DNA from 3 places in the Arthrobacter sp. B2060 genome. Region 3 is predicted to be linked to each of the others. Evidence: riboswitches for the same ligand, from Rfam matches in the RefSeq annotation. Region 3 holds a riboswitch; each other region holds the start of a gene.
The links. Region 3 has a riboswitch for S-adenosylmethionine ahead of metX (homoserine O-acetyltransferase MetX). Riboswitches for the same ligand answer to the same signal wherever they lie in the genome.
Positions count from the first base shown of each region.

Region 1: another riboswitch for S-adenosylmethionine. It lies ahead of AC5RUM_RS11855 (aminotransferase class V-fold PLP-dependent enzyme); the one in region 3 lies ahead of metX (homoserine O-acetyltransferase MetX).
Region 2: another riboswitch for S-adenosylmethionine. It lies ahead of AC5RUM_RS15575 (DUF1737 domain-containing protein); the one in region 3 lies ahead of metX (homoserine O-acetyltransferase MetX).

Region 1 covers NZ_JBNHFR010000005.1:292,526-295,790, forward strand. Annotated here, with positions in the region: gene AC5RUM_RS11850 (class I SAM-dependent methyltransferase) at 1-171, opposite strand, end outside; gene AC5RUM_RS11855 (aminotransferase class V-fold PLP-dependent enzyme) at 265-1,674, opposite strand; SAM riboswitch class IV at 1,709-1,822, opposite strand; gene hisN (histidinol-phosphatase) at 1,992-2,804, opposite strand; gene rsgA (ribosome small subunit-dependent GTPase A) at 2,871-3,265, opposite strand, start outside.
Region 2 covers NZ_JBNHFR010000009.1:56,044-59,308, forward strand. Annotated here, with positions in the region: gene AC5RUM_RS15565 (O-succinylhomoserine sulfhydrylase) at 1-455, opposite strand, end outside; gene AC5RUM_RS15570 (rhodanese-like domain-containing protein) at 456-866, opposite strand; gene AC5RUM_RS15575 (DUF1737 domain-containing protein) at 863-1,171, opposite strand; SAM riboswitch class IV at 1,185-1,298, opposite strand; gene AC5RUM_RS15580 (NtaA/DmoA family FMN-dependent monooxygenase) at 1,486-2,781, shown strand; gene AC5RUM_RS15585 (aromatic amino acid ammonia-lyase) at 2,786-3,265, shown strand, end outside.
Region 3 covers NZ_JBNHFR010000002.1:233,259-236,523, forward strand. Annotated here, with positions in the region: gene AC5RUM_RS05815 (CPBP family intramembrane glutamic endopeptidase) at 1-86, shown strand, start outside; gene AC5RUM_RS05820 (VOC family protein) at 188-826, opposite strand; SAM riboswitch class IV at 1,014-1,129, shown strand; gene metX (homoserine O-acetyltransferase MetX) at 1,142-2,314, shown strand; gene AC5RUM_RS05830 (MFS transporter) at 2,542-3,265, shown strand, end outside.

The DNA of each region.
Region 1 (3,265 bases), on a different contig from region 3:
GGTTCCTGCGCCGAGATCGGCCGCCGTCCGTGCGCCGGAAGGGACCAGCCAATCCGCGGACTCAGCCGGATAGCCGGGCCGAACACGGTGGTAGTGCTCGCCGCCGTCCTGGAAGCTTTGACCGAGCTCCTGCCGCCGCCCGTGGTCGAGTTTAGGGCCACCGCGTGCCACGCGCCGTCTCCTTAGGGCAGGGTAAAAATTGACCCTTCGAATTTACCGCATTTGTGACTGCGCCGTCTGGCGGCCGTCAGTCGAGGGTGCCGCTCAGTCCAGAGTGCAGGGCGCAGCGCCTGCGGTACCGGGTGTGTTCGGTGCCCAATGCGGGTAGGTGCGGGTGTCGTTGGACGGAACCCAGCGCCCGGAGTCCACCACGTAGTCCCAGCCGAGGCCGCTGCGGCGCAGCTCCTCGATGCCGGCGAGGAGGCGCTGGACGTCCTCAAGCCGTGACCCGACGCCGAAGCTGGCGCGCAGGGAACCCGAGGGCAGGCCCAGGCGCTTGAGGAGCGGGTGGGCGCAGAAGCGGCCGTCGCGCAGCCCGACGCCGTGCTCGGCAGACAGGTAGGCAGCCACCAGTCCGGCGTCGTAGCCCTCCACCGAAAAGTTGACCACGCCAATGGTGTCAGTGTCGGGGTTGGTGTCCGAGAAGATCTGGTGGACAGTGACGCCGTCGATCTTCTGCAGGCCCTCGACGAGGAAGGAGCGGATGGCGGCCTCGTGCGTGTGCCATTGCTCCTGGTCCAGGGCGGCGATCACCTGGGCCGCCCGGGCGAGGGTGGCTGCGCCCAGGACGTTGGGCGAGCCGCCTTCGTGCCGCGCGGGGCCGGTGGTCCAGCTGACGCCGTCGAGCCGGGCTTCACTGACTGCGCCGCCCCCGGCAAGGTGCGGTGACCCGGCGTCGAGCCAGTCGGTGCGCCCCACCAGGACGCCGGAGCCGAAAGGCGCGTACAGCTTGTGGCCGGAGAAGGCGAGGTAGTCGACGTCGTCCGCGGCGATGTTGATGCGGCGGTGCGGCGCGAGCTGCGCCGCGTCCACCACGATCCGGGCGCCGAATTCGTGCGCCAGGGCGGCGAGGCGGCGGATCGGCAGGATCTCACCGGTGACGTTGGAGGCGCCGGTCACGGCAAGCAGGCTGATGTCGCCCTGCTCGAGTTCAGCCCGAAGGCTGCCGATGGTGGCCTCAAGGGTCTCGGACGCCACCACGCTGCGGTGGGGCACACCCTGCCACGGCAGCAGGTTGGCGTGGTGCTCGATGTCCAGGTACAGGACTTCCCCGGTGTAGCCGTGGTCCTCGACGGGGAGGCAGCCGGCCAGCAGGTTCAGCGAATCCGTGGTGTTCCGCGTGAAGATCACGGAGTCGTCCGGGCGGCCGCCCACAAACTCGCGGACGATGTTCCGGGCGTTTTCGTAGACAGAGGTGCTGATCTGCGAGGCGTAGCCGGCCCCGCGGTGCACGCTGGCGTAGAACGGCAGGATCTCGTTGAGGTAGGCGGAGACTACGGAGAGTGCAGGGGCCGACGCTCCATAGTCGAGGTTGGCATAGCGCACGTGGCCGCCCTGGATGAGCGGGGCCTGGATCTCAGCGCCGGTCACTGCCGCCAGCGGCCGTCCGGCAGCGGCAAACCGATCGTCGAGCAGGCCGGCAGCGGTGTTGGAGGAGAAGGTTGCAGTAGTCATGGGACCTCGCTGTGAAAGGACCCCTTGTGACGGGGATCCGCGCTTGCCGGGTCCGTTCCGGACCGGCCTGGTCGTCACCCGGGGCACCCCACCGCGAATGGAGGGTTGCCGGCCAGCAAACCGGGGTTTTACGCTGGCACTCGTGACCTGTAGAAAAGCGTAGAACACCGGCCCGCCGATGAAAAAGCCGATGCAATTGTTAAGCCGTTTGTTACAGCCGTCCCAAATTCGGGCAGGTGGCCGAACATACGACGTCGGACTCCACCTTGAGGGCGGAGTCCGACGTCGAATATTCCCCGAAAGCGCGCTGGGCCGAACTACAGCAGATCGTCCAACTGCGGGTTGAGGCGCTTGAGAACCTCGGAATGAAGGATCGAGTTGGTGGCCAGGGCGTTGCCGCCGAAGGGGCCGTCGGTTCCCTCCAGGGAGGTGAAACGGCCGCCCGCCTCCGTGACGATGGGCACCAGCGCAGCCATGTCGTACAGGTTCAGTTCGGGTTCGCAGGCAATGTCAACGCAGCCTTCAGCCACCATGCAGTAGGACCAAAAATCCCCGAAGGCACGGGTGCGCCACACGTCCTCAGTGAGGGCAAGGAAATCATCCAGGTTTCCCCGCTCCTTCCAGCCGCCAAGGCTGGAGTAGGACAGCGAAGCGTCCGAGAGCTTTGAGACGTTGGAGACTCTGAGCCGGGTGGCAGCGGCCAGCGAACGGCCCATATAGGCGCCGGCGCCCTTGGCCGCCCACCAGCGCTTTCCGAGTGCGGGCGCACTCACCAGGCCCACCACGGGCTCACCTTCATCAACGAGCGCGATCAGCGTTGCCCAGACAGGGACTCCGCGGACGAAGTTCTTGGTTCCGTCGATGGGGTCAATGATCCAGCGCCGGGAGCCGTGGCCGGAACTGCCGAACTCCTCGCCGAGGACGGCATCGCGGGGGCGGGAACGGGACAGCTGTCCGCGGATGGATTCCTCGGCGGCTTTGTCGGCATCCGTCACCGGTGTCAGGTCAGGCTTGGTTTCGATCTGAAGATCAAGCGCCTTGAACCGGCTCATGGTCTGGTCGTCCACGGAATCCGCCAGTACATGGGCCAGGCGCAGGTCGTCGTTATAGCTCGAAGCGGGTTGGGTCATGGTTCCAAACTACCGTCAAAGAACCGGCGGGGCGGGGATGTCCGCTGGCCGGAGGCGCCGTGCGGCTCAGCTGACGCTTCCGAGTTCCTTTGTTTCCTGGGCTTCCATGCGCGGATCGGTGCCCAGCAGCCGGCGCAGGGAGGCAAGGCGGGCGGGCCCGGAGGGTCCTGCATTGCCGGCCTCCACCCAGGCGTCCACACCGCAGTTCACAGCGGAGGCATCGTGCTTGCAGCCCCGCTCGCAGGCCTCCGTGCCGGGCTCCAGATCGGGGAACGAATGCAGGATCCGGTCCGGATCCACATGGGCCAGGCCGAACGAACGGATGCCCGGGGTGTCAATGATCCAGCTCCCGGAGGGAGCATCCGCCAGCTTGAGTGCAAGAGCCGACGACGACGTGTGTCGCCCGCGTCCGGTGACGGCGTTGACGCCCCCGGTGGCACGTTCCGCGCCGGTCAGCGCGT
Region 2 (3,265 bases), on a different contig from region 3:
GTGGGCACCGAGAGGGCCGTACGCCACTGCTCAAGGTCCGGCCCGTCCACGAAGACCGTCTCCACGCCCCAGCGCGGCAGGATTTCGTTCAGGATCACGAAGCAGGAGCCGAACAGAGAGCGGGCGGCCACCACACGGTCCCCGGCGGCCAGCAGGGCGCCCAGGGCGGTGAACACGGCGGACATGCCCGACGCCGCGGCGAAGCACGCTTCCGTGCCTTCGAGCAGGCGGAGGCGCTCCTGGAAGGTGGCCACGGACGGGTTGCCGTAGCGGGAATAGACGAAGCGTTCGTCCTCACCCGTGAAGGCGCGCTCGGCAGCGGCCGCGGACTCGTAGACGAAGCCGGAGTTCAGGAAGATCGGCTCGGTGGTCTCCTGGAAATTGGTGCGGTCCAGCCCGCCGCGGACGGCTTGGGTCTCGGGACTCCAGCCGGCGGCATCTTGATTGAAGGTCACTTAGTTCTTTCCCAGGTTTGTCGGCAGACCGCGGTTTTTCCAGCCGTTGACGGTGCGCTCACCGTACCGGTCGGGCTCTCCCTCGAAGCCTTCGAGGACGTTGTACGAGGTGAAGCCGGCCTGGGTCGCCGCGATGGCTGCGGCAATGGAACGCTGGCCTGAGCGGCACAGGAAGACGAGCTCTGCGCCGTCGTCCTCCGGAGCCTGCTCCTTGAGCTGGTCGATGAAGGCCCGGTTGGGGATGCCGCCCGGGAAGGTCCACTGGATGAACAGCGGGTCATTCTCGGTGGCCTTGGTGTCGGGGATGCCAATGTGTGCCCATTCGCCCTCGGTGCGGACGTCCACCAGGACGGCGCCCTCCTCCAGCTTGGTCCACGCTTCGTGCGGGGTAAGGTCTCCGGCGTAGCTCATGCGTGCCCCTCGAAGGCTTCGGCGTCGAGGTTCTCGTCCGAGTCCAGCCGGTCCACGGCAGTGGCCACGGCGGCATCAGCTGTTGCGACGGCCAGGGGCAGGATGACGGCCTGGGCCACGATCACGTCCCTGCCGTTGAACGCGGCTGCCGGGTTGCCGTGCAGCACATACCCTTCGGCCAGGGCGTCCGAAATGCGTTCGCAGAAGGCACGGTTGTCCGGTCCGGTGATCAGGCGGTAGGCCAGTTTTTCCTCAGGTTTGTCCTGCGGGGCCGGCAGGGTGGCGCCGGCGGGCGCGTCCGTCATGACGGATCTCCTTCTCTCACGCTTGCAGCTCGAGTGGTCGATTGCCGAGTATTCACCTGAGGCACCCCGCCGCGAAAGGGAGGGTTGCCGACCGGCCAGTCAGGGCTTGGCGCCGGTTCTCATTACTCCTCAAAAAAGTAACACCGACGACGCCGGCGCGCACCGCCGCCGTCGTCATGTTCCGTAACGCTGGAGGCCTGCAGCGTCGGTTACAAAGATCTCGACCGGGTGCATAATGACGGGAGATGAACCGCCATAACGCCGGATGAAACCAGGCACCAGTGAACGAAGCGAATGCCAATAGAGTCGGCCCCATGCTGCACTTTGGGTGGTTTGTGGGCCACGGGTTCGGGGTCCAGGGCTGGGGGACACCCGGTTACGGGATCGGCTACGACTGGAAGAAACCCGGGCTGTACCAGCACGCCGTGCGCGAGTTCGAGCGGGCCGGACTGGACCTGTTCATCATCGAGGACTCCCTCACCGTCCCCGACACCTATGGCGGGAGCGCCGAAGTCTCGCTGGCGCAGGCCTCCTTCGCGCCCAAGCACGATCCGCTGGCCCTTGTCCCGTACCTGCTCTCCGCCACGGAGCACCTCGGCATCGTCCCCACCGTCAGCGCCTCCTTTTATCCACCGTTCACGGCCGCCCGGCTGCTGGCCACGCTGCAGCACTTCTCCAACGGCCAGCTCGGCTGGAACGTGGTGACCTCCGGCAGCGACCTTGCCGCGCAGAACTACGGGCTGGACCAGCAAATCGAGCACGATCTCCGCTATGAAAAGGCGGAGGAATTCGTGGACGTGGTGCGGAAGCTCTGGCGCAGCTGGGACCAGGACGCCATCGTGGAGGACGCCGGGGCCGGCGTCTTCGCCGACCACACTAAGGTGCGGCCCATCCACCACGAGGGTGAATTCTTCCGGGTCCGGGGCCCGCTGAACACGGCTCCCCTGCCGGAGGAGCCTGTGCTGGTGCAGGCCGGCGCATCGCCGCGCGGCAAGGCCTTCGCGGGAGGCAACGCGGATGTTGCCATTGCGCTGGCCCGCGGCTCCGACGGCATGAAGGCCTACCGCGAGTCCATCCGGGCCGAAGCCGCCAAGGCGGGCAGGAACCCCGACGACGTCAAGGTGCTGTTCGTCCTCAAGCCCACTGTGGTGGGCTCCAAAACCGAGGCGGAGGAACTGCGCGCCGCGCGGCGGGAGCTGACGCAGCGGGACGTCGACAGCCAGCTTAATTCGATCTCCTATCTGTCCGTCATCGACTTCAAACAGTTCGACCTGGACGAGCCGCTGCCGGCGCTCAGCACCAACAGTAACCAGGGCACGCTCGAGCACTTTTCCAAGGCGGCGCCGCCCGGCTCGACGCTGCGCGAGATCCTGCGGGCCCGCAGCGGCGGCGCCGGGGACAGCATCATCGGCACCGCGGAGGAAATCGCCGACCACCTCGAGGAAACAGGCGCCGCTGTGGGCGGGGACGGCTTCCTCTTCTCCGGTTTCGTGGACCCGGCCACCGTGCACGGCGTGCTGGACAAACTGGCACCGGTTCTCCGGCGCCGCGGGCTGCTGCGGACAAGCTACGGCGACGGCGGCCTCCGCCGGAACCTGCTGGACTTCTAGTGCCATGGCCGGGACACGGAGGCCGGACAGCCTGCTGCCGGATGCAAAACGTGCCACCTTCCTGATCGGCACGGCACACCTTGTGGCCGCCGACGTGGCACGGGTTGCCTCCGATCCGACGGTCGAAGTCGTCCTGAGCGCTGACGCAATGGAGCTGATGGGCCTCTCCCGGGATGTGGTCCAGTCGGCCATCGACTCCGGCCACAGGGTCTACGGGCTGAACACTCTGCTGGGCTCCGGCCGGGACACGGCGGTGGTGGAAGAATCCATCCTCGACTATCAGGTGCAGGTGGTCCGCTACCACCACAGCGGGATCGGCGCCCTGCTCGCTCCGGAGGAAATCCGGGCCGTGATCCTCGCGAGGCTGATCGGCTTCACCCGCGGCGGTTCCGGCGTCCGCCCTGAGGCAGCCCGGTTCTATGCAGAACTGCTCAACCGGGGTGTGCTTCCCGCCATTCCCCGCGACGGTTCCGTCGGCTCCTCA
Region 3 (3,265 bases):
TGCCGCTGGTCATCGCCCATGCGCTGCTGGACATAGTGGCCTTCGTCGGCTTCAGCCTGTTCGGAAAGAGCATCGGCCTGGGGTAGGGAAATAATTCGGCCGCCATCGGTGGGTGGCGTCGTTGGCACCCGCTGATGGCGGCCGAAGTGTAGTGGCAGCGTGCAGTTGAAGCCTGCTGCCGGGCGCGTCAGATGGTGACGGCGCCTGCTGCGGTTTCAAACGTGACGGACAGAATGCCCGGCGTGCCGTGCGGAGCCACCCAGTTGACGGCAACATCCTCCAGCGGCCGTTCGACAGGCTCGCCGAGCCACTCGGTGACCCGTTCGGCGGAGCCTGCGATGGTGAGGCTGGACATCTTGACATTGCTGTCATAGGCGTTGGACGGGTGCAGGGAAGGATCGCCCTCCCACTTCAGCATGTACGGGACCTGCGGGTCCGCAATGAGGCCCAGGATGCCGATCTGCTTCCACACGAGTTCGCGGCCATCCGGGAACTTGCGGTTGCCGTTGACTGCGGCGCGTCCCAGACGCTCCTCGAACGGGGCGAGGTCGTCCACTTCGACGCACCAGCCCATCCAGCCGCCGCCGGCGGCAGAGCGTGCGCGCACGGCCTGTCCGAACGGGGCTTTGTCCGACGCCGGGTGGTCCAGGACCTCCACGACCTCAAGGTATTTGTGTCCCGCGAGCGGGATAATCATGTTTCGCGTTCCGAAACGGGGGTGTACCCCGCCCTTCACGGCTTCAACGCCGAGGGCGGACGAAATTCGTTCAGTGGTGGCCGCCAGGCCATCGTGTTCACAGGCGTAAGAGACGTGATCCATGCGCATGCCCTCATCTTGGCATCTTGTGACGCGGCTCTCAGCTAAGGGTTGCCTAACCCGTTTGGGCTATGTGCGGAAGAGCAGATTTCCGAGATCTGCCCTGGTGCCCGCCGCCAGCGTTCAGGGCCCGCTGGAGTCACATAGCCGTCACAATCTTCGCGCGGAGCGTGGGCCCTTTCGTAAGCTTGGTCCAGGTCATGAGTGCCAGCGACAGCCCCGGCTTGCTGGCCGGCAACCCTCCTTCCGCGGTGGGGTGCCCCGGGTGAAGACCTGGCCTGCCGGCCAGTTGGCGGCGGGCAAGCGCGTAGAAGAGGTATACCGATGACGATTTCCGTTACCCGCACCGATGTGCCGGAGGGCCGACTTCCCCACGGCACAGTGCTGGACAACCGCACTCTGGACGGCCGGGTTCCCGACGGCACTGTGCAGTATGCCAACATCGGCGGCATCGAGCTCGAGGCCGGCGGATTCCTCCCCGACGTCACCCTTGCCTACGAAACATGGGGGACGCTCAACGCGGACGGCTCCAACGCCATCCTGGTGGAGCACGCACTCACCGGCAGCACCCATGTGACGCGGGGCGGCGGGGACGAGGAAGGCTGGTGGGAGCAGCTTGCCGGACCGGGCGCGCCGGCGGATACGGACAGGTTCTTTGTCGTCTCCATTAACATCCTGGGCGGTTGTTACGGATCCACGGGCCCGGCGTCGGCCGCCCCCGACGGCAAGCCGTGGGGCTCGCGCTTCCCGCTGGTGACCCTCCGGGACTCCACCGTTGCCGAAGCGCGCCTGGCTGACCAGCTCGGCATCAGCAGCTGGTTTGCCGTTGTGGGAGGTTCCATGGGCGGCGCCCGCGCACTGGAGTGGGCGGTCACCTTCCCCGACCGGGTGCGCCGCTGCGGCGTGATCTCCGCGGGCGCGAGCAGCACTGCCGAACAGATCGCCTTTGCGCAGGCGCAGACCCTCGCGATCCGCCAGGACCCCAACTTCAACGGCGGCGACTACTACGGGGGCCCGATCCCCGAAGCCGGGCTGGCCCTCGCCCGCCGGATCGCCCACATTACTTACCGCTCGGCGCACGAGCTGGACTTCCGGTTCGGCCGGAACGCCCAGGACAGCGAAGCTCCACTGCAGGCGGATGCCCTCGCGGACCGCGGCCGGTACCAGGTGGAAAGCTACCTGGACCACCAGGGGAGCAAGCTCGTCCAGCGCTTCGACGCCAACAGCTACATCGCCATTACCGAAGCCCTCATGAGCCACGACATCTGCCGCGGGCGCGGAACCCTGAAGGATGCGCTGGCGCGGACCACGGCGGACTTCTTTGTCGCCGCCGTCGACTCGGACCGGCTGTATTTCCCGTCCCAGTCACGTGAACTCGCCGACGCCCTCCCCGGTGACGTGGACGTCCATGTCATCGAAGCGCCGATCGGCCACGACGGCTTCCTCACCGAGATCGGGCAGCTCAGCGCCCAGCTCCGCGGGCATTTCTCAGCCTGATCACCAACCTGAACTCCCGCTCCCGGGACCGGCTCCGACGCCGCAGGGAATGGCTCTAGGGCCAGTTGACTGTGCATTTATGCAGATGCGCCCTGCACTATTTGTCGTTGAGCTTGCAGCAGGGGCAGACCATACTCGTTGGAAACGGCGGCCAGTGGCACACATCACAGGTCCGTCAGAGCCTGGTCCCATGTGGTGTCGACGAAGACGCCGAAGGAGTTCACAAAATGAGTACGGAAAACCCGGCCGCAAGCCGCGTAGAGGAAACCGATGTCAAGGCGTCGGGCCTGAAGAAAGTCGTTACGGCGTCCATGGCCGGCACGGTGGTTGAGTGGTATGAGTTCTTCCTCTATGCCTCCGCGGCCACCCTGGTGTTCGGCAAGATGTTCTTCCCCAATTCAGGGACGGAGCTGGACGGCATCATCGCGGCGTTCGTCACCTACGCCGTGGGCTTCGTGGCCCGGCCGATCGGCGGCATCGTGTTCGGCCACTTCGGTGACAAGTTCGGCCGCAAGCAACTGCTGCAGCTGAGCATCATCCTGGTCGGTGTCTCCACGTTCCTCATGGGCTGCCTGCCCACCTTCGCCCAGATCGGTTACTGGGCCCCGGCGATGCTGGTGTTCCTCCGCTTCGTCCAGGGCTTCGCCGTCGGCGGCGAATGGGGCGGCGCCGTGCTGCTCGTTGCCGAGCACAGCCCCAACAAGTCCCGCGGATTCTGGTCCAGCTGGCCGCAGTCGGCCGTTCCGATGGGGAACCTGCTGGCCACTGGCGTGCTCTTCACCCTTTCTTCCACGCTCTCCCAGGAAGCATTCCTCGGCTGGGGCTGGCGCGTGGCCTTCTGGCTGTCTGCCGTGATCGTCATCATCGGCTACTACATCCGCACCAAGGTCCAGGACGCACCGATCTTCCTCGAGGCCCGCAAGGAAGTCACCGTCGAGAAGAAGGGCTACG